Regions from separate parts of the Massilia sp. PAMC28688 genome, predicted to be linked through region 1. Evidence: predicted binding sites of a transcription regulator. Region 1 holds the regulator's gene; the other holds the start of a gene.
The links. Region 1 encodes FNR, which switches genes on or off when oxygen is low (the NO sensors DNR and NnrR bind a similar motif). Its sites were predicted from a motif close to TTGATNNNNATCAA; they were not measured.
Positions count from the first base shown of each region.

Region 2: the regulator FNR is predicted to act here: its motif matches at 2,585-2,598, upstream of KY495_RS20100 (universal stress protein).

Region 1 covers NZ_CP080378.1:4,110,298-4,121,360, forward strand. Annotated here, with positions in the region: gene KY495_RS18500 (CHASE domain-containing protein) at 1-4,193, shown strand, start outside; gene fnr (fumarate/nitrate reduction transcriptional regulator Fnr) at 4,231-4,989, opposite strand; gene KY495_RS18510 (PAS domain S-box protein) at 5,124-7,496, shown strand; gene KY495_RS18515 (EAL domain-containing protein) at 7,619-10,111, shown strand; gene KY495_RS18520 (diguanylate cyclase) at 10,128-11,063, opposite strand, start outside.
Region 2 covers NZ_CP080378.1:4,504,612-4,515,674, reverse strand. Annotated here, with positions in the region: gene KY495_RS20110 (PKD domain-containing protein) at 1-1,386, opposite strand, end outside; gene KY495_RS20105 (Hsp20/alpha crystallin family protein) at 1,810-2,253, opposite strand; gene KY495_RS20100 (universal stress protein) at 2,659-3,462, shown strand; gene KY495_RS20095 (DUF2933 domain-containing protein) at 3,564-3,779, opposite strand; gene KY495_RS20090 (bifunctional diguanylate cyclase/phosphodiesterase) at 3,942-6,425, opposite strand; gene KY495_RS20085 (4'-phosphopantetheinyl transferase superfamily protein) at 6,713-7,537, shown strand; gene KY495_RS20080 (NAD(P)H-dependent oxidoreductase) at 7,554-8,144, opposite strand; gene fabI (enoyl-ACP reductase FabI) at 8,238-9,005, opposite strand; gene KY495_RS20070 (DUF819 domain-containing protein) at 9,405-10,679, shown strand; gene KY495_RS20065 (PEP/pyruvate-binding domain-containing protein) at 10,827-11,063, shown strand, end outside.

The DNA of each region.
Region 1 (11,063 bases):
CTGCCCTGGTGCTTGGCGGGCGCCGGCTCTGGCCGGGCATCCTGATTGGCGCGTTTGCGGCCAACCTGCTTGGCTTTGCGGGCGACGCGGCGCTGGACTGGACCCGCGCCGTGCCGCTGTCGCTCGTCATGGCCGGCGGCAACACGCTCGAAGGCGTGCTGGGCGCCTGGCTGTACCGGCGCCTGCGCAGTGAGGGCCCGCTCGTCACCATGGTCAACGTGAGCCGTTTTGCCCTGGTCGCGGTGGTGGTATCGACGGTCGCGGCCCTGGTCGGCACACTGTCGCTGCGCAATGCCGGGATCATCACTGCCGCCGAAGAATGGACGATTCTCTCGACCTGGTGGCTCGGTGACGTGGCCGGCATCCTGATCGTGGCGCCGGTGTTCCTGGTGTGGCGCGCGCATCGCGCCGGTGGGACGGGCCGCGGCGCCGAACTGGTACTGTTCTTTTCTGTGCTGGCGGCCCTGGTGTGGGGCATTTTCAGTCACCGCTTCAGCGCCGACGATTCCCCGCGCTGGATCGCCTATCTGCTGGTGCTGACCGTGGGCTGGACTGCCTACCGCTATGGCGCCCGCATCACCACGCTGGCCAGCCTGCTGATGGGGGCGGCCGCCACGGTGGGCACCACGCGCGGCCTTGGGCCGTTTGCCACCGGTACCCTGAACGATGCGCTGTTCGCCATCCAGTCCTGCGTGGCATTGTGCAGCGTGGTGGGACTGGTCCTGTGCGCCGACATCGACGCCATGCGCAGACGCGAGCATGGCGACCCGGTACGGCGCCGTGTGGTGTTTCACTGGTCCACGCTGTTCCTGTGCCTGGGCGTGACCATGCTGGTCTGGCAGCTGGTGTCGAGTGCCACCGAGCGACGTGCGCGCGACGATTTCGACAGCATTGTCGAAGGTGTGCGCCAGCGCCTGGGCGAACGGCTGACCGCTTACGAGCATGGCTTGCGCAGCTCGCGCGCGCTGTTTGCCGCCTCCGATGTGGTGAGCCGCGAAGAGTGGCACAAGTTCGCCGATGGCATGGACCTGCCGCGCAATTACCCCGGCATGCAGGGTCTTGGCTACGCCGCCATTGTCGATGATGCGGGCCGCGCGAGGCTGGAAGCGCAGGTCCGCGCCGAAGGCTTTCCGGCTTACCGCGTCTGGCCCGCGGGCGAACGCGGCCAGTATGCTGCCATTGTCTACCTGGAACCGTTCAGCGTGCTCAACCAGCGTGCCTTTGGCTACGACATGCTGAGCGAGCCGGAGCGGCGCGCCGCCATCGAGCGGGCGCGCGATTCCGGGCAGGCAGCCGTCACCGGGCAGGTGACGCTGGTGCAGGAGGCGGGCGCAGTCAGACAGCCCGGCTTTTTGATGTATGTGCCGGTCTACCGCAATGGTGTGGCGATCAATGCGGGTAATCGCCGCCAAGCGTTTGACGGCCTGGTATACGCGCCGTTTCGCATGCACGATTTCATGCGCCGCATCAGCAGTACCGTGCAAGGCCAGGTGCATCTGGAGATTTTCGATGGCGGCGGCACCCGGCCCGGTGATCTCATGTTCGCCACCTCGCACCCGTCGCCGGCGCAGATGCGAGCCTACCCCAACGCACTGACCAGCGTACTGCCGGTGGACCTGCCGCAGCACCAGTGGACCATGCGCGCCGTGGCGCTGCCCGGTTTCGAGGCCACGGTGGACCGCCAGAAGGCGCATATCGTGCTGGTGGCCGGCACCATCATCAGCCTGCTGTTTTTCGGCGCCGCGCGCACGCTCACCGCGCGCCATGAATTGGTCACCAGCATGGCCGAAGACATGCGCAGCGCGCTGCTGCAGTCCGAGCGCGCCTACCAGTCGATGTTCGATTCGGCGCTGCAGTTTTCGATTGTCGCCACCGACCTGGCGGGGACCATCACCGCCTTCAGCAGCGGGGCGGTACGCATGCTGGGCTACCAGCCGGCGGAACTGGTGGGCATTGAAAAGATGAACAAGTTCCACCTGCCGGCCGAACTGGCGGCGCGCCAGGCCGAGCTTGCGCAGGAACTGGGGCGCACGGTCGATGCCGACGAAGTGCTGACGGCGCGGGTGCGCCTGGGCCAGGCCGAAGTGCGCGAGTGGACCTATGTGGGCAAGAACGGCGAGCAGTTTCCCGTCAGCCTGGCCGTGACCCTGATTCATGACGCCAGCGGCAAGGTGAGCGGCTTTTTGGGCGTGGCCTACGATATTTCCAGCCAGCGCAGCATGCAGGACATGCTGATCCGGGCCAAGGAAGGGGCAGAAGCGGCCAGCCGCGCCAAGACTGATTTCGTGGCCAACATGAGCCATGAGATCCGCACCCCGATGAACGCGGTACTGGGCATTACCCATCTGCTGGGCAAGACTGCGCTGGCAGCCGAGCAGCGCAAATATGTCGACATGATCAGCAATTCAGGCCGGGCCCTGATGGCCATCCTCAACGATGTGCTCGATTTTTCCAAGATCGAGGCCGGGCGCATGGACCTGTCGCCCACCGCTTTTTCCCTCGACGACCTGCTCGACACGCTCGGGTCGATCATGACCGTCAATGCCGGCGACAAGCCGATCGAACTGGCGGCCTACGCCATGGCCGATGTGCCGCGCCAGCTGGTGGGCGACACGCTGCGCCTGCAGCAGATCCTGTCCAACCTGCTCACCAACGCGCTCAAGTTCACCGAACAGGGTGAAGTGGCGCTGGTGGTCGAACTCGAAGAGCGCTTTGATGCGCGTGTCACGCTGCGCTTTTGTGTGCGCGATACCGGCATCGGCATGGATGCCGAACAGCAGTCCAGGCTGTTTTCAGCCTTTACCCAGGCCGACGCCTCCACCACCCGGCGCTTTGGCGGCACGGGACTGGGGCTGGCCATTTCGCGCAGCCTGGCCGAACTCATGGGCGGGACCATCGCCGTGACCAGCACGCCGGGGTCGGGCAGCGTGTTCTGCCTGACCGTGACACTTGGCATCGATACCCAGGTCAAGGAAGACGTGCTGGCGCCATCGCTGCGCAAGTTGCGCCTGTTGATCGTCGATGACAGCCCGACCACCGTCGCTGCCCTGGAACAGCTGTGCCGCGCGGCCAACTGGCGCACGGTCTCGTTCAGCGACAGCGGCGCCGCCCTCGAGTACGTGCAGACGCTGGACCCTGGCGCCATGCCGTTCGACGCGGCCCTGGTGGACGCCAGCCTGGAAGGGGACGCGGCCAGCCGGCTGACGGCGGCCCTGGCCGGGATCTGCCGGCGCGCCGGCAAGCCGCTGCTGGCACTGCAGGCGCCGCACGCAAGGGCCACGGCGATGGCCACGGCGATGGGCGAGAGCAGTGGGCCGGTGGTGCTCAAGCCAGCCACCGCGCGCAGCCTGCGCCAGGCCATGCAGCAGGCGTTTGCACCGCCCGCGGCCGCGCGCAGCGGCATGCCGGTGGCGGCGCCGCGCCAGCGCCTGGCGGGCGTGCGCATGCTGCTGGCCGAGGACAACGACCTCAATCAGTTCGTGGCCCGCTCCATCCTCGAGGCTGAGGGTGCGCAGCTGCATATCGTCGGCGATGGCGCGGCGGCGGTTGACGCGCTGCGCGGGCCGGAGCGCTTCGACCTGGTGCTGATGGACGTGCAGATGCCGCGCATGGATGGCCTCGAAGCCACCCGCATCATCCGCCAGGAGCTGGGCCTGACCTTGCCGATCGTGGCCATGAGCGCGGGGGTGATGGTGGCCGAGCGGGAGCATTGCTCGGCAGCCGGGATGAGCGCCTTCGTGGCCAAACCGCTCGACCCGGCCGGATTCGTGCCAATCTTGCTGCGTCAGCTTGGAGCGGCGCCGGCGCCGGCACCGGTGGCGCAGCTAAGCGGGGTGTTCGATGTCTCCAAGCTGGTGCGCATGAGCGAAGCCAATGGCTCGCGCGCCGGGCTGGTGGCCATGATCGGCAAGGCCATCAAGGCGGCGCAGGCGCAGCGTGCCGAAATCCCGGACCTGTATGCGGCAGGCGATGTGGCGAGCGTGCTGCGCCGCCTGCACGATTTGCGCGGCACGGTGGGCATCCTGGGCGCCAGCGATTTTGCACAGGCCTCGCTGGCACTGGAAAGCGCCTTGAGGGAGCAGGGCAGGCACAGCGAGCCGCAGTTCGATGCCATGCTGCGCGAACTGGACCGGGCGCTGGGCGTGGCCCAGGCCTGGTGGCGCCAGGCCGACCCTGGCGCGGCAAAGGAATAGGCAAGGGGCGCAGCTCAGGCCCGGCGCACGACCACAATCAGGAGATAGGGCTGCACTGTTCGGTACCCGCGGCCATGGCCCGCATGCGGGCCGGGTCGAGAATGGTCATTGCGCGCTTGTCCACCGCCAGCAGGCCCTGCTTTTTGAAGCGTGACAGGATGCGGCTGATGCTCTCGATGGTCAGGCCGAGGTAGTTGCCGATGTCTTCCCGCGACATGCGCAGCTGGAACGACTGCGCCGAATAACCGCGGGTGGCATAGCGCGTCGATAAATTGGTGAGGAACACGGCGAAACGTTGTTCCGCGCGCATATTGCCCAGCAATAGCATGACATTTTGCTCACGCGTGATTTCCTGGCTCATGATGCGGTGGAAGTGGCGCAGCAGCGTGGGCACCTGGCCAAACAGGTCTTCCAGGTGGGCAAAGGGAATTTCGCAGACTTCGCTGTCTTCCAGGGCCACCGCGTCGCAGTGGTGGCGGTCGCCGCTGATGGCGTCCATCCCCAGCAGCTCGCCGGCCATCTGAAAGCCCGTGATCTGCTGCTCGCCGGCGGCATTGACCTGCAGCGTCTTGAAGTGGCCGAAGCGAATTGCATACAGGTTGCGAAACGGCTCGCCCATCTGGTACAGGCGTTCGTCGCGCGCCACCCGGCGCCGCTGGCCGATGATGCTGTCAAGCCGCACCATGTCCTTTTCGTCCAGCCCCATTGGCAGGCAAAGTTGATGCATGCTGCAGGCACCGCAGCTGGCCTTAAGCGCGGGAACATTTAAAGGGATCAGGGCGGTGGATTCATTCATGGGCACATGATACCGCAGGGGGCAGGCCGGTGGCGCCCCAAATTGGCCATGGCTACCGTGCCGGAGCGCTATTTCCGAGCAATTGTGCGCGCTGGCATCGAACTTGGCCGGTGTAAAATTGGCATATGATAAATATGGAATTACCGACCGATCCGGCATCCATGCCCGCCTTCCTGACCGGTGGCGGGCGCATGGCGCAGGAAATTGCCAATGCCAACTGGGCCGGGCATCCGCTCGGGCCGATTCACCAGTGGCCGGCCGCACTGCGCACGGCCTTGTCCATGATGCTCAATTCCCACACCCCGTCCTACCTGGTGTGGGGCAGCGAGTACTATGGCTTTTTCAACGATGCCTATATACCGCAGCTGGGGCTCAAGGCGGACGGCGCCCTCGGTGCGCGCTTTCGCGACACCTGGGCCGAAGCGTGGGACGTGGTGGGCCCCATTGCCGAGCGCGCCTTTGCAGGCGAAGGCAGCCACTTCGAGCAGATGCCCATTGTGGTCGAACGCTCGGGTTTTCCGGAGCGCTGCTATTTCACCTTTTCATACAGCCCGGTGCGCGACGAACACGGGGATGTGGTGGGGGTGCTGTGCAGCACCACCGATGTGACGGACCTGACGCGGGCCCTGAAGGCGTCGCGCGAGCTGGAACAGCGCCTGCAGCTCTCGCTCGACGCTTCCGGCAATATCGGCACCTGGAGCGTGGACCTGGCATCGAACATGACGTATGTGGACGAACGCTTTGCCCGCCTGTTCCATGTCGATGCCGAAGCGGCGCGCGGCGGGCTTGACCTGTCGCGGTTTACCAGCATGATCGATGCCAGGGACCGGGACCGGGTGCTGGCAAAAATCGCCGCCGCCATGGCCAGCGGCGAGCTGTATGAAGCTGAATACCGCCTGCCCCAGTCTGACCGGGCCGAGGTGTGGGTGATGGCCAAGGGGCGGGTGTTCGAGGATGCCGTGAGCGGACAGCGCCGCTTTGCCGGCGTCGCCGTGGACATCACGGAGCGCAAGCGCCAGGAGCAGTCGCTCAAGGAAAGCGAGGCGAAATTTCGCACCATCGCCAACGCCATGCCGCAGATGGTCTGGTCGACGCTGCCGGACGGCTTTCACGACTACTACAACCAGCAATGGTATGACTTCACGGGCGTGCCCCAGGGCTCGACCGATGGCGACGCCTGGAACGGCTTGTTCCACGCCGAAGACCAGCCGCGCGCCATGGCGCTGTGGCGCGCCTGCCTGGCCAGCGGCGCCGTGTACGAAATCGAATACCGGCTGCGCCACCACTCCGGCCACTACCGCTGGGTACTGGGGCGGGCCCTGCCAGTTCATGACGAACAGGGCGAGATCATCCGCTGGATGGGGACCTGCACCGATATCCATGCCCACAAGGCCGCCCAGGAAGAGCTGCGCAAGGCCAACCAGCAAAAGGATGAATTCCTGGCCATGCTGGCCCATGAACTGCGCAATCCGCTGGCGCCGATCAGCACTTCGGCGCAGCTGCTTGGCCTGCCCAGCGTGAGCGCAGCGGCCATCAAGCGCGCCAGTGAAGTCATTACGCGCCAGGTCACGCACATGACCGGCCTGATCGACGACCTGCTGGACGTGTCGCGCGTCACGCGCGGCCTGGTCACCCTGGCCGACGACCTGTGCGAGCTGGAACCGATCGTCAGCAGCGCCCTGGAACAAACCCGCCCCCTGGTCGATTCGCGCGGCCACCAGCTGGTGCTGCACATGCCGCCCGGGCCGGTGAGCGTGCGCGGCGACCGGATTCGCCTGGTGCAGGTGATCGCCAACCTGGTCAGCAACGCCGCCAAGTACACGCCGCAGCGCGGACGCATCGAAGTAGCGCTGCACGCGGACGAGGAGCAAGTGCGGATCGAGGTGAGCGACAACGGCAGCGGCATCGAGGCCGACCTGTTGCCCCAGGTGTTCGACCTGTTCACCCAGGGCTACCGCACGCCGGACCGGGCCCAGGGCGGCCTGGGACTGGGGCTGGCACTGGTCAAGCATATCGTGGCCCTGCACGGGGGCAGCGTCACCGCGCACAGCGAGGGCACGGGACGCGGCGCCACCTTTACCGTGACCTTGCCGCGCCACGCCGGCAGCGCGCCCGGCGCCGTGGCCGGTACCGGCAGTCCGGCAAGCGCCAAGGCCTTGCGCATCATGATCGTGGACGATAATGTGGACGCGGCCCAGACCCTGGGCGCGCTGCTGGAAAGTGAAGGCCACGCCGTATCAATTTATTACGAAGGCTCGTCAGCCCTGCAGGCGGCCAGGCGCGACGTGCAGGATGCCTTTATCCTGGACATTGGCCTGCCCGACATGGATGGCTATGAACTGGTGCGGCGCATCCGCGCGCTGCCCGGCGCGGCCCAGGCCCGCTTCATTGCCCTGACCGGGTACGGGCAGTCGCACGACCGCGGCCTGGCGCTGGCGGCCGGCTTCGACCACCATTGCGTCAAGCCCGCACAGCCGGACGACATGCGGCGCTTCCTGCACGGCTGAAAAGGGGACGGTGGCGCAAGGCGGCGCGCCCACTGTCGTATGCCGTCCACAAGGGTGGCCGAAAGCCGCGCCCCTTTTTTTCTTGCTTGCGTATAGTGGTACTTATACACTGGCAACAAAAAATGACGATCCCGACCCTCTCCCCAAGTGCGCGTGACACGGCGCCAGGACCGCACGCCGCCGAGACGGCCACGGAAGGGGCGTTTTTCAGCCTGTTCCTGGACCATCCACAGCCCATGTGGATCTATGAACTGGGCACGCTGCGCTTCATGGCGGTCAATCCGGCAGCCCAGCGCACCTATGGCTACAGTGCCGAGGAGTTTTCCGGCATGACCCTGGGCGACCTGCTGCCGCCATCGCAGCAGGCGCGCTTCTTCGCCTTCCTGGACCAGGCCCCGGCTCCCGGAGACAGCGGGTCGGCGCTGTGGTCCCACCGCTGCAAGGATGGTGAGCTGATCGACGTGCAAGTCACCGCCCATGCCCTGGAATTTCGCGGCAGGCGCTGCCGCTTTGTGTTCGCCAACGATGTTTCGGCCATGCTGCGCGTGGAGCGTGCGCTGTACAAGTCGGAACAGCTGCAGCGGCGCCTGATCGATACCTTGCCGCACCAGATCTTCTGGAAGCATCCGGACCACAGCTACGCCGGCTGCAACGTGGTGTTCGCGCGCGCGGCCGGACTGGATCATCCGGACCAGGTGGTGGGCAAGCGCGACCAGGATTTTCCGTGGGCCCACAATGCCGACCGCATCCGCACTGAGGACAGCGCCATCATGGCGACCGGCGTGCCCATGCTCGAATTCGAGGACCAGCTGATGGAGCGCGATGGCCGCCTGCATGACTACGTCATCACCAAGCTGCCCCTGTACGACCAGGAAGGCGCCATCATCGGCGTGCTGGGCACCATCGAAGACGTCACGGCGCGCAAGCTGGCACAAAAGACGCTGCGTTTGCAAAGCAGCGCCGTCGAATCGAGTGTCAATGCCATCGTCATCACCAGTGCCCGCGACGGCAGGCACCTGGTCGACTACGTCAATCCCGCTTTCACGCGGGTGACCGGGTATGCCAGTGCCGACATCCTGGGCCGCGACTGCCGCATCCTGCAGCGCGGCGACACCGACCAGGGCGCGCTCGCCCTGCTGCGCGCCGCCATCGACGAAGGACGCGAAGCGACCGTGGTGCTGCGTAGTTACCGCAAGGATGGCTCGCTGTTCTGGAACGAGCTGCGGGTGGCACCGGTACGCGAAGAGGGCGGCCAGGTGAGCCACTGGGTGGGTGTCATCAGCGACATTTCCGCCACCCTCAGCTACCAGGCCGAACTCGAACACCAGGCCAACCATGACGCGCTCACGCGCTTACCCAACCGGAACCTGTTCAACGACCGCCTGGACCAGGCCATTGCCTTTGCCGGCCGCTACGGGCAGGCGTTGTGGGTGGTGTTCATTGATCTCGACAACTTCAAGCTGGTCAACGATACCCTCGGCCACGCCATGGGCGACCGCCTGTTGCAGACCGTGTCGGCGCGCCTGAGCCAGCGCCTGCGCCAGAGCGACACCGTGGCCCGCCTGGGCGGCGACGAATTCATGCTACTCCTGATGGACCACCAGGAGCCGCGCCTGACCGAGGCCGTCATCGCCGAGCTGCTGCAGTCGGTGTCGGCCCCGGTGCGCCTAGACGACCATGAACTGACGCTCACCTGCAGCATCGGCGTGTCGGTCTACCCCAAGGATGGCAGCACGGGCGCCGAGCTGCTCAAGCATGCCGACATGGCCATGTACCAGGCCAAGGGCGCGGGGCGCAACCAGCAAAAATTCTACGCCGCCGAGATGGATGAAAAGCTGAGCGAACGGGCGCTGATTGAAAAGCACCTGCGCCATGCCGTGGCGCGCGGCGAGCTGGTGCTGCACTACCAGCCGCGCGTGCACCTGCATACGGGCCGCGTGACGGGGGTGGAAGCGCTGGTGCGCTGGCAGCATCCGGAGCTGGGCATGGTGCCGCCGGGGCGCTTCATCGCCATTGCCGAGGAAACCGGCATCATTGTCGAGATCGGCCACTGGGTGCTGGGCGAAGCCTGCCGCCAGGCCGTGCGCTGGCTGGCGGCCGGCCTGCCGCCCATGCACATGGCGGTCAATGTGTCGGCGCGCCAGTTCCGCAAGGCCGGTTTTGCCAGCGACGTGGCTGCCAGCCTGGCTGCCAGCGGCATGGCGCCGGCCCTGCTGGAACTCGAAATTACCGAGAGCATGATGATGGATAACGTCGAGGAAGCGGTGCAGACGCTGGTGGAATTGAAGCGCTCGGGCGTCAAGCTGTCGATCGACGACTTTGGCACCGGCTACTCGAGCCTGAGTTCCCTGCGCCATTTTCCACTCGACTTCCTGAAAATCGACCAATCCTTCGTGCGCGACATGCTGAGCGACCGCAATGGCGAAGCCATCGTGCGCTCCATCATCGCGCTCGGGCACAGCCTGAACTTTGAAATCATTGCCGAGGGCGTGGAAACGGCGCCGCAGCTGGAATACCTGCGCGCCAGCGGCTGCGATGAAATGCAGGGCTACTTCTACAGCCGGCCACTGGCCGCGCCGGCACTCGAAGCGCTGGTGCGCGAGCGCAATAGCTAGTGGGAAATTCGGACGGCTAGTCGGCCACCGGTGCCACGCAGATCTGGTTGCGCCCGTTCTGCTTGGCCTCGTACAGCATGGCATCGGCGCGCAGGAACAGTTCGTTTTCGCTCTTGTACTGGGGATAGGCCGCCATGCCCCCGCTGAAAGAAAAGTGGCGCACTTCATTCTTTTGCGTTTCAAACGGGATGGCGCCGAAGGCCTGGCGCATGGCGTCCAGCCTGGCCCAGCCCTCTTCGAGCGTGCAATCCCAGAACACGACCACGAATTCCTCGCCGCCGAAACGGCTGAGCAGATCGCGCTCGCCGATGTGGGGCGCCAGGGTCAGCGACAGGCGCTTGATGACGATGTCGCCGAAGTAGTGGCCCCAGGTATCGTTGATGGTCTTGAACTTGTCGATGTCGACCACGCCAAAGGCCAGCGGGCGTTCTTCGCGGGCGGCCTGACGGATCAGTTCCTGGGCTTTTTTCTGCAGGCCGATCTTGTTGAGCAGGCCGGTGGCGCGGTCCTTGCCGATCAAGTCCTTGTTGACGCGAATCTTGTTGGCGCGATTGGCCAGCTGCCCGGACAGCACGTCGGCATCGGTCACGAGCAGCACTTCATCAAAGCCGCTGGCCAGGGCGCGCCGGGTCAGGGCCGCGTCGGGCAGGCGCTGGAGCATGGTGATTTCGCGCACCGGGTCGGCTTCTATATTTTTCTGCAAGACGCGCACGATCGCTTCCGTGCGCTCATATTCGGCATCGGTAATGAGCACGATATCGGGCTGCAGCTCCTTGACGCGCAAGTGCAGGGTCTGGGCGTCGGCGTGGTGGAGCACCTCGATGCGGTGCTGCAGCAGGAAGTCTTCGTCCAGACCGACCGGCTCGCCCAGGTACATTACGCGCACCAGGTCGCCGCGCTTTCTCTGGACGAACAGGGTGAACAGCTTGTCGACCAGCACATCGTTGGCGAT
Region 2 (11,063 bases), 390 kb from region 1:
GATCGGGCCGATGACTGGGGCGCTGGTGCCGACCAGACCGGGCTTGAGCAGCACCAGGCCGGCGTTGGAATTGGCGACAATGGCGCCCAGGTTGGAGATGGCCAGCGCGCCGTACAGTTCGAGGCCGGCGGGGGCGCGCACCAGGTGCCGGTTCAGGTCCAGCATGCCAGCGGCCGGGCTCCAGACAAAGGCGTGCTCCTGCTCGATGTCGTTGCGGTAGAGCGACTGCCCCACCACGATGCCGTTGTCGTTGACGGCCTGGGCCGTCGAAAAGCCGCCCCCCAGCGTGCCCAGGTCGCGCATGCCGCCGGACCTGGTCCAGGACATGGCGTGAATGGCGCCGCCGCCGGGATCGCCCGTGAACGAGAACCCCACTACCTGGCCGCCGGCGTTCATTGCCGCCACCTCGGTCTGGGCGCCACCGAGGGTGCCGATATCCAGCAGGCCCGTGTCGCGGTTCCAGACAAAGGCACGCCGGCCGGTCGTCTGAGACAGGGCCATTGCACCGGCCACCTGGCCCTGGTCGTTGACCAGCGTGGCCTCGGCATCGGGCCCGATGGCCTGCATGCCGGTGGCGCTGGTCCAGGCAAAGGCGGTGCTGTCGGAGTAACCCACCACCATGCCGCTGTCGTTGACGGCCAGACCGGTGGAGGTGGCGGCACCGGGCAGCACGCCCAGGTCGCGCATGCCGCCGGCGGCGCGCCAGCCGAATGCGTGGCGCGTGAACTGGTCACCGGCTTGGGTAGTGGAGTAACCCGCCACCAGGCCGTATTCGTTGATGTCGCTGCCGTAGGAGGAGCTACCCCCGATCACCCCCAGGTCGCGCATGCCGGCCGTTTCGCTCCACAGGAAGGCGCGGGAAAATTCGGCACCGGCATACGAAGCCGAGCCCGTCACCTGGCCGGCGTCATTGAGTGAGGAGGCGAATGCGTAGGGTCCGCCCAGGGTCCCGATATCGCGTACCGTCTGGCCATTGAAAAAATAGGAGCGATAGCCGGCTGCATTTTCGAGCGACATCACCACCTGGTCCTTGTTATTAATATCGGTCAAGCCGGCGTACAGACCGGGCCCGAGGTTGATGATGGCATACCTTGGCGCGCCGGCCGCATGCATGGCTTGCACGGCGGAGCCGGCAACAACGGCGGCCACTGCTGGCCGGGGCTGGTGCGAGGCGGCAAAACCGATGTCGGTGACCGCGGTGCCATCAGGCCAGCCAGGAACGCTGGCAGGGGCCGCTGCCGCCGCAAGCGGCGCCTTTCCCGCCGGGCCGTCAGCGGCGGGCACACCGGACCCGCCGCCGCAGGCGGCGAGCATGCAGCCCATGCAGGCGAGCACGCTGCGCCCGGTCAAGGCTTGGCGCGCGCGCTTTTTATTGTTGGTATTCATTTTTGCTCCTTCATCCGATGTGCAAAAGTGGAACCGGCGAAAAGCCGGCCCTACCAGCACACTCTAGGAGCACGCTGCCTACCCTGTTCAGTGCGGCATCAACGTCGATGGGTGCTACGCTGCGCTCCAGGTCAGGAAAGGAGAGCTCGCTGCAGCATTTGCGCATGCCGCGACCCAGAGAAGAATTGAGGGCGCGCAAAATGCTGCACGATCCGGGCCCGTGTGGGGAACATGGGTGCGCCACCAGTCCAAGGGGTAACTTCAACCTTATATAGAAGGGGTCGCATCATCGCCAGTCGACAGTTTGATCTATCCCGCCGGGTAGCGGTGCGCGGCCCGGCTGGAGGCGCTTTGTAAGCAGATATGGCCTGGCCGGTGGACGGCCGCCATAAGCAGGCAGCCGCCTTTTCCGTGCTGTGGCACCTACTGCACGGGCAGTTGCCTCGCACCGCTACCGGCCTTCTTGGGCAGGGTGAGTTCGAGCACGCCGTCGGTGCAGGTGGCACTGGCCTTCTCCTCGTCAACAAGCTGCGGCAAAGTAAAACTACGGTACTGGCTGCCCTGGTAGCGCTCGCGGCACACCACATTGCCTTCCTTGCGCTCCTGGTCGGTACTGCGCTCGCCGCTGATGGACACCTGGTCGCCATTGATGGCAACCTTAATGTCCTCCTTCTTAAAACCGGGCATCTCTGCCTTGACCAGATAAGCTTCGTCGGTTTCGTTGACATCAATGCGTAGCTGGTCCATGCCGGACATGCGACCGGGACGCATGAAATCGAAAAGGTCGAACATGCTGCCAAGACCCCGCATTGGGTCAAAGTGTGAAACATTTCCCTGCGGATCAAACCGCTGTAAGCTGCCTGCCATGATGGGTCTCCTGATGGAAGGTTGCAACAATGGCGCCTGCCGCCCCGCGGCCGGCCCTCTAGCCGACGATCTTAGGCGCGTGACTGTCACCACTTATGCGGTGCATCAATCGCGCGCAGGTGCCGAGCCTCGCCAACGCCCTGACATCGCCGGGACGGCCGACAGGCCAACAAGCGCTGCACGGCGGTCAGCGTCGCAGCGCGGGCAAGCGCCTGGGTGTTGCAGCGCCGCTGCCGCCAGACGGCCCGGTGACACCGAAAAGAATTGCGCGAAATTGCGCAGGCAATCCGGCCGTACGGTACGGGGCGCCGCGTGGCAAAATTCGGTGATTTTGATGCAAATCAAACTTTTTCAATATGGTTGAGGCGTACAGTAGCAGCATTGACCACCCACCAGGAGCGGACCATGTACAAAACCATTCTCGTCCATGTGGACGGCAGTGCCCACGCCCAAAACCGGGTGGAAGTGGCGGCCCGCCTGGCGCTGGCGCAAGAGGCCCACTTGGTGGGCAGCGCCCTGACTGGCCTGGCAGCCTACCACTTGCCGCTTTCCCCCATGGATGCGGGGGCGCCGCCGGTCGTGGTTCCCACTGAAGAGCTGCATGCCCATGCCGACCGCGCGCTCGACCGCTTTGAAGAGTGGGTGCGCGCGCTTGGCCTGGCCTCGTACGAGCGGCGCCGCCTCGATGACGACACTGAAACCGGGCTGTGCCTGCAAGCCCGCTATGCCGACCTGCTGGTCGTTGGTCAGGATGCGCGTGACGTCCCCTACCTCGTCCTGAACAGCGCCCGGCCGGTGCTGGTGCTGCCCCCGGCCGCCACCGGCGAGGTGGGCCGGACGGTGACGGTGGCCTGGAACGGCAGTGCGCAGGCGGTGCGCGCCATCACGTCTGCCATTGCGCTGCTGCGGCGCGCCGTGCGCGTGCACCTGCTGGTGCTGGTCAATGACGATAACGGCGCCACCCACGGCGAGCAGCCCGGTGGCGACATGGCACTGTACCTGGCACGCCACGGCGTCAAGGTCGACCTCGAGGCGCGCCGTGGCACCACCGACAATGGTGCCGAGCTGCTGTCGTACGCCACACGCACCCAGTCCGACCTCATCGTCATGGGCGCCTTTGGGCGCTCCCGGCTGCGCGAATGGGTGCTCGGCGGTGTTACCCGCACGGCGCTCAAACGGGCGCCGGTGGCGCTCTGGATGGCACACTAGCTCCTGGCACCTGTGCCCCCATCTTGCGCGCGGCTGGCGGCCTGCTCCGCTGCGGCCAGCTGGCGGTCCTGACCCGCGCCCATCCCTGCGCACGGGCGCTGCTACGGCTGTCTACCGCCCTCGCGGCTGCCGTGGCCGCGATGAAACAAATGGACCAGCGGACAGACCAGCCCCAGTGCCAGCGGCAGCAAGGCAAACAGGTAAGCTTCGTGCGCGAACCACAGGTAGGCCGCCAGCAGCAGGAAGGCGGCCGCTGCAACCCATTGGCGCACGTCCGGCCAGCCCGCTGGGGCGGCAGAGTCAACATGGTGTCTCATAATCAGCTCCTCATTAGCAGTCGGTGCCAGGCGCACTGACGCATGGCCAGGGCCGCATCGGCGCACAGCGCCAGCCCTTCAGGCAACAGCATACGCCGCTCGTGCGCGCGATGCCACCCGGATCAGATACGCGGCGCGCAGGCGCCCGGGCAGCGGACCGGATCAGGCCTGGCCAGCGATGTCTGCTGCGCTGTCGAGCATTTCCCCCATGGCCGTGGCCGTGAGGGGCCGCGCAAACAGGTAGCCCTGGCCATAGTCGCAGCCGGCCAGGGTCAGCAAATCACATTGTTCCTGTCGTTCGATGCCTTCGGCAATGACCTTGATACCGAGCCTGTGGGCCAGGGCAATGATGGCCTCGCACATGGCCAGGTCGGCGGAGCCGCGGTGGAGATTGGTGACAAAGGTCTGGTCGATCTTGAGGAAGTCGACGCGAAAAGTGCGCAGATATGACAGCGCCGAGTAGCCGGTGCCAAAGTCGTCAATGGCCAGCTGGATGCCGGCGTCGCGCAAGGCTTGCAGCTCCTTGAGCAGGGCCTGGTTTGATTCGAGCAGCAAGCCTTCGGTAATCTCGACGATGGCACAGCCACCGCGCGTGCCCGCCAGGTCCGCCAGCTGGGCGGCGTGGCGCACAAACGCCGCTGCGCTGCCGCCGCGGTGGCGCAGCTGGGCCGGCGACAGGTTGATGCTGACCTGGAACAGGGGATCGCGCTGTTCTCGCCACAGGCGCGCCTGATCGGTGGCACGTTGATACACCCATTCGCCTATGCTGGTGATTATCCCGCTTTGCTCGGCCACGGGAATGAATTGCGCCGGGCTGACCAGGCCGCGCCCTGGATGGCGCCAGCGCAGCAAGGCTTCTGCCTTGTGCAGCGCGCCAGTGGCGAGGGCGATAATGGGCTGGTAGGCGAGCTCCAGTTCCTGCCTGCCCAATGCGCCGCGCAGGTCATTGGTCAAGTGCATGCGGCGCTGCGCTTCAAGCTGCATGCGCTCGGTAAAGTAATGGAACTGGTTGCGCCCATGGTTTTTGGCGGCGTACATGGCCTGGTCCGCATTCTTGATCAGGGTCGCCGCGTCGCGCGCATCGGCCGGATACAGGGTGATACCCACGCTGGCCGACACGTGGAGACGATTGCCGCCGACGTGAAACGGCTGCGCCATGGCATGCACGATGCAGCCAGCGATCCGTTCCACGCTGGCGCGGTCGGCCAGTTCGCCAATGATGACGGTAAATTCGTCGCCGCCGATGCGCGCCACCGTATCGACTTCGCGCACGCACGACACCAGGCGGCCCGCCACCTCCTTGAGCAACTCGTCGCCAACGTGGTGGCCGAGCGTATCGTTGACCTCCTTGAACTGATCCAGGTCGATGAACAGCAGCGCCAGTTGCTGGCGGCTGCGTCCGGCCTTGCCGATCTCGTGTTCGAGCCGGTCACGGAACATGCTGCGATTGGGCAGGCCGGTCAGTACATCGTAATTGGCCTGCAGCCAGATGGTTTCCTTGGCCCGCTTTTGGTCCGTGATGGCGGAAAACATGCAGATGCGCAGCTTACCCCGATCATTTGCATCAAAGATGGTGTCGATCGTCAGCCACAGGTGGCAATCGTCGCCGCTCTTGCTGCGCGTGCGCACCGACCCGGACCAGTGGCCGGTGCGCGACAGTACCGGCTCGGCGTCGGGGCCGATGAAGTGGCCATTGGCCGCACTGACCAGCACATCGGCCGACACTCCCAGCAGCTCCGCCTCGGAAAACCCGGTCAACGCAGTAAACGCCGGATTGATGGCGACCACGAGGCCTGCCATATCGAGCACCATGATGGCCTCGCCAATGGCCTGATAGACCATGTTGGACAGCTGCAGGGCCTTTTCAGTCTTTTTCTGCTCGGTCATATCGGTGGAAATGCCGATCACGCCCATCAGCCTGCCCCGCTCGTCGCGCATGGGGGCGTCGGTGACATGCACCGGCATTTGGCGGCCGCTGCGGTGCCGAACCAGGAACTCGCCGGACCAGCTCTCGCCCTGCTGCAGCCGCTCCATGATTTGGGTCGCCTGGGCCTGCGAGGTGGTGGCCGGCACCACGCTGACGATGTCGCGCCCCAGCACCTCGCTGGCGGCCCATCCGTACTGGCGCTCGGCTGCCTGGTTCCAGAACAGGATGGCGCCCGACAGATCGGTGACGATGACGGCCTGTTCCACCGACGCCAGCATCCGTTCGTGCAGGCGCAGCTGGCGCTCGGCCGCCAACGGTTCGGCCACCGCCTCCTGCACCACGAGCCAGCGCGGCGCACCTGCCAGCATCGCGGGCGCGATGCGCAGCTTGTACCACTGGGTCAGGCCCAAGCGCTCGCACGCATAATGCATCTCGGCGCGCGGGTTCTGGCCACTGAGGACAGACCTGGCCATCGCTGCCACCTGGCCGGCATGGACTGCGCCCTGGCTGCCCGCACGGTCGCATGCTTCCAGATAACTGGTGCCGGGCAGTGACGGGATTGCTGGAGCGCCTTGGCTCACGGGAAACTCGCGCCATGCACGGTTGACCTGCATGATGACACCGGACTCGTCGATGAGTGCCAGCGCGTCACCAAGTACATCGATGGTGGGCTGCGCTGCATCCTGCGCGGATGCAGGCGCCTGATTCAATCCTGGCATGTTGGCTTCGACCCCAAATCAACGCTGCTTATTGTGCGCGCCACCCGGCCGCTTGACAAGCGGTGCATGCGTGGCTGTTGCTGCGGCAAGGACGGGCAGCGAACCGGCCCGGGTGCGGCGCCAGCGTCCCCACAGGCGGGCTTGGGCCACGCATGGCCGGCATTACCTGCATGGGCACAGTGGGATAGAATTGCGCTTCAAAATCAGACGAACCAGGAGCGTACTGCCATGCAGTCCATACCGCCCATGCAGTTCATGCAGTTCATGCAGTCCAGGCGCCGCGCGCGATGAGTGTGCGCGGCACCGGCCCGTCCATGCTCGCGTGCGGCGCGCGCGGGATTGATCTCTGGCTGACCTGGTATGACGACGCCCACTCACCTTCGTTGCAGGCAGCCATGCGGCTGTTGCTCAACGAGGCAGAACGTGCGCAAGAAGTGCGCTTTCACTTTGCCGACGACCGCCTGCGCTACCTGGTCACGCGGGCCATGGTGCGCACGGTGCTGTCACGCTATGCCGCGGTCGCCCCCGCGGCATGGGAGTTCGTTGCCAATGCCTATGGACGGCCGGAATTGGCCGCGCATCATGGCGCCGCCGCCCTGCGCTTTAATATTTCCCATACCCGCGGCCTGATCGTCCTGGCCGTGTCGACCGGGCGCGAGCTGGGCGTGGACGTGGAATACCTGGCCGCCCGCAGCGTCGCGGCCGGCATTGCAGAGCATTTTTTTTCGCCCCGCGAAGTGGCCGCCCTGGCCGCCTTGCCGGCCGCGCAGCAGCAGTCGCGCTTTTTTGAGTACTGGACCTTCAAGGAAGCCTACATCAAGGCCCGCGGCATGGGACTGTCGCTGCCGCTGGACCGGTTCGGTTTTGACCTGTCGCGGCCAGGTGCCGTGCAGCCTTTCTTTGACCAGGGCTGCGACGATGGCGAACCGCAGCGCTGGTGCTTCTGGCAGGCGCAGCCTGCGCCCGGCTATCTGCTGGCCCTGTGCGCCGAGCGCAGCATGGGCGCCGTCCCGGCCATCACCGTGCGCACTGTGCTGCCGCTGGTGAGCGAGGCGCCGGTGGAACTCGCCTGGCTGCGCGCCACCGGCCAGGCGCCCTGCCCGGCCGTCTAGGGCCTGCGGCAAGGACTTACGCGGCAGCCCGGCCGAGGGCGGCCATGCGGGCCAGCCAGCGCTGCGCCTGGTCGGCGCTCAGCTTGCCGGCCAGGCCGACGATGGTATCGCGCACCGGGCCAATGCCCACAAAGCCCAGTATATTGCGCTTCATGGACTTGAGGCTGTGTGCCAGAAAATACCAGCGATAGACAAAACCCGGCATGCCCATGGTGATGATGATGCGCGCCGAACGGCCCGACAATGCCTTCTTGCGCATGGCCATCTGCCCCTCCCCGGCCGCGAATGCAAACCCGGGCCGGGCGATTTGCTCGAGGAAGCCCTTGACCAGGGCAGGCATGTCGCCCAGCCAGAGCGGGAAAAAGAACACCAGGTGCTCGGCCCAGACGATATCGTCCTGGGCCGTGTGCAGGCTGGCAGGCAAGGGGCCATGCTCCCATTCTTCCTGGCTTGTGAGCAGCGGGAAGTCCAGCGCGGCGATGTGGATGCGCCGCACCTGGTGGCCCTGCTGCAGTGCCCCTTCCCGGTAGGCCTGCTCCAGTGCAACGCACAAGTGCTGGTGGGCGGCGTCGGGATGACCCTGGATCAGCAAGATACGTTTATTCATGTCAGCCTTTCGCTGGTGAACGGACTGCGTGCCGGCCACGGCAGGCCAGGCGGCGCTGACAGTGCGCGGCCACAGGCGGCCAGGCACTTGGCCTCAGCCGAGGATGTGATAGCCGGCATCGACATAGAGGGTGTTGCCTGTCATGGCGCGCGCGCCGTCGCCGGCCAGGAAAGCACACAGGGCGCCGACTTCCTCGATGCCCACCAGGCGCCGCAACGGCGCGCGCTGGGCAGCGGCCGCGAGCAGGGCCTCGAAATGGGGGATGCCCGACGCGGCCCGCGTGGCCAAGGGGCCCGGGGAGACCGCATTGACCCGGATCCCGGCCGGGCCGAGTTCGGCTGCCAGATAGCGCACGCAGGCTTCCAGCGCCGCTTTCACCGGCCCCATCACGCCGTAATCGGGCACCACTTCCTCGGCGCCGACATAGCTCATGGTCATGAGGCTGCCGCCATCTTTCATTAACGGTTCAGCCAGGCGCGCCATGCGCGCGAACGAATGGCAGGAAATATCCATGGCGCGGGCAAACCCCTCGCGCGAACAGTCCACCACCCGCCCATGCAAATCGCTCTTGGGCGCGAAGGCAATGGAATGGAGGACGAAATCAAGGCGGCCCCAGCGCTCGCCGATGGCATCGAAGAGCGCCTCGAGCTGGCCCGGCTGTTCCACATCGAGGGCCTGCATGAGGGGCGCGCCGAGCTGGCGTGCCAGCGGCTCCACATGGCCGCGCGCCTTGTCGTTGAGCCAGGTGATGGCCAGCTCTGCGCCGGCGCGATGAAACTGGCGGGCGCAGCCCCACGCAATACTGTGCTCGTTGGCGATGCCGACCACGACGCCGCGTTTGCCCTGCAATGAATCGAGCATGCTTGTCTCCTGTGAAAGCGCCGGCCCCCCGGCGATGCCCTGCCTTGCCACAGCGCCTCGGCAGGCCCGTTTGATCGGCAAGGACAGGTTACGATCATGGGAACGGGGCAGTCCATGATGTACATCAAATGGCAGCCCATCGCCGGGCACACAGGCATGCCAGCTGCCACTGGCGCAAGCGGCGCGCATCGGGTGGTGGCCGCTGAAGGGGCGCATCAAGGTTGTCGAGAACCTGCGCTTTGCCCGCGTCAGCGTGGTGAAGGGCTAAAAAGGCCGCGCTGCCGGGCCCGCGGACGCGGACCGCCTCCCGCGCGGCCTGTCAATACCCGCTTCCATGTTTCATCCTCACTGATGAGCTAATCGGGTAACATCCACGTTTTCCTTTTACTCCCGACACCCATGGCAGCTCCCAGCCCGGCCGCGAATACCTCCACGGCTCTCATTACCTCCGACCCAGTGATACTGGGAATCCTGATCGTCATCCTGGCTTTGGTATTGAGCAGTGAACGCTCTGCCCACCCTTTCTGGCGCCGCTTCTATTCCATCGTTCCGGCCCTGCTGCTGTGCTATTTCATCCCGGGCCTGCTCAACACGTTCGGCGTCATCGATGGTGCGGCCTCGGGCCTGTATCCGATGGCGCGCGACTACCTGCTGCCGATGGCGCTGGTGCTGCTGACGCTGGCGTGCGACCTGGGCGCCATCATGCGCCTCGGACCGAAGGCCATCATCCTGTTCCTGACCGGTACCGTGGGCGTGGTCCTGGGCGCGCCGTTGGCCCTGGCCATCGTGGGCTACTTCGATCCGGCCGTCCTGAATCCGGACGGCCCGAACGCCATCTGGCGCGGCATGACCACCACGGCCGGCTCCTGGATTGGCGGTGGCGCCAACCAGGCGGCGATGAAGGAAGTGTATGCCGTGGGCCCGGACGTCTTCGGCAAGTTTGTCGCCGTTGACGTCATCTGCGCCAACATCTGGATGGCCTTCCTGCTGTTTCTGGCCGCGCGCAGTGCGCGCATTGACGCCTGGCGCGGCGCCGACACCACCGCGCTGGACGAGCTGCGCGTCCGGGTAGAAAAGGTCCAGCTCGACAGCGCCCGCATTGCCAGTTCCTACGATATGCAGATGATCCTCGCCTACGGCCTGGGCGCGACTGCCCTGGCGCACTGGCTGACCGGCTTCATCGTGCCCTTCATTAAGGAAAATGCGCCCTACCTGGAGCGCTACAGCCTGACGGCCAACTTCTTCTGGGTCACCGTGCTGGCCACCACCTTTGGCCTGATCCTTTCATTTACCCGTGCCAAGAAGCTCGAAGGTGCGGGCGCCTCCAAGGTGGGCTCGGTGGCCATCTACATTCTGGTGGCGACCATCGGCATGCAGATGAACCTGGCCGCCATTTTCTCCGACCCGGAATTGTTTGCACTGGGCCTCATCTGGATCAGTTTCCACGGCGCGCTGATGCTGGGCGTGGCCTGGCTGATCAAGGCGCCCGTGTTCTACATGGCCGTGGGCAGCCAGGCCAACGTGGGCGGCGCCGCCAGCGCACCGGTGGTGGCCAGCGCCTTCCACCCCGCGCTGGCGCCGGTGGGCGTGCTGCTCGCGGTGCTGGGCTATGCCCTGGGCACTTACGGCGGCTGGATCGCCGGCCAGCTGCTGCGCCTCTTGACGGGTGGCTAAGACAGGTGCCAGGCCGGTGCCACCGTGAAAATGGGACCGGCCTGGCAACTTGCCTGCTGTTGCGTTATAATTACGCCGGGTGCGAATACAATTGTGTTTAGCAGGGATAGCGTCGGTCGGGCCGCCACGCGGTAGTCTGACGCCCCTATGCATCTGCCCTGCAAGGCCGCGCTGGTATCGCTCCAGCACGGCGAATTCCATCCGCGCCACCTGATCGGCGGCAAAGCCTGTTCCCTGCAGGAGATTCGCGCCGCCGGCTTGCCCGTGCCGCCTGCATGGGTGCTCACCACCGATTTCTTCCAGCCCTGGTTCGACGCCGTCGCCCGGGGCGCACAGCCCCCTTCCCAGCCATCTGAACTGCCGCTCGACGCCCGCCAGCGCCTG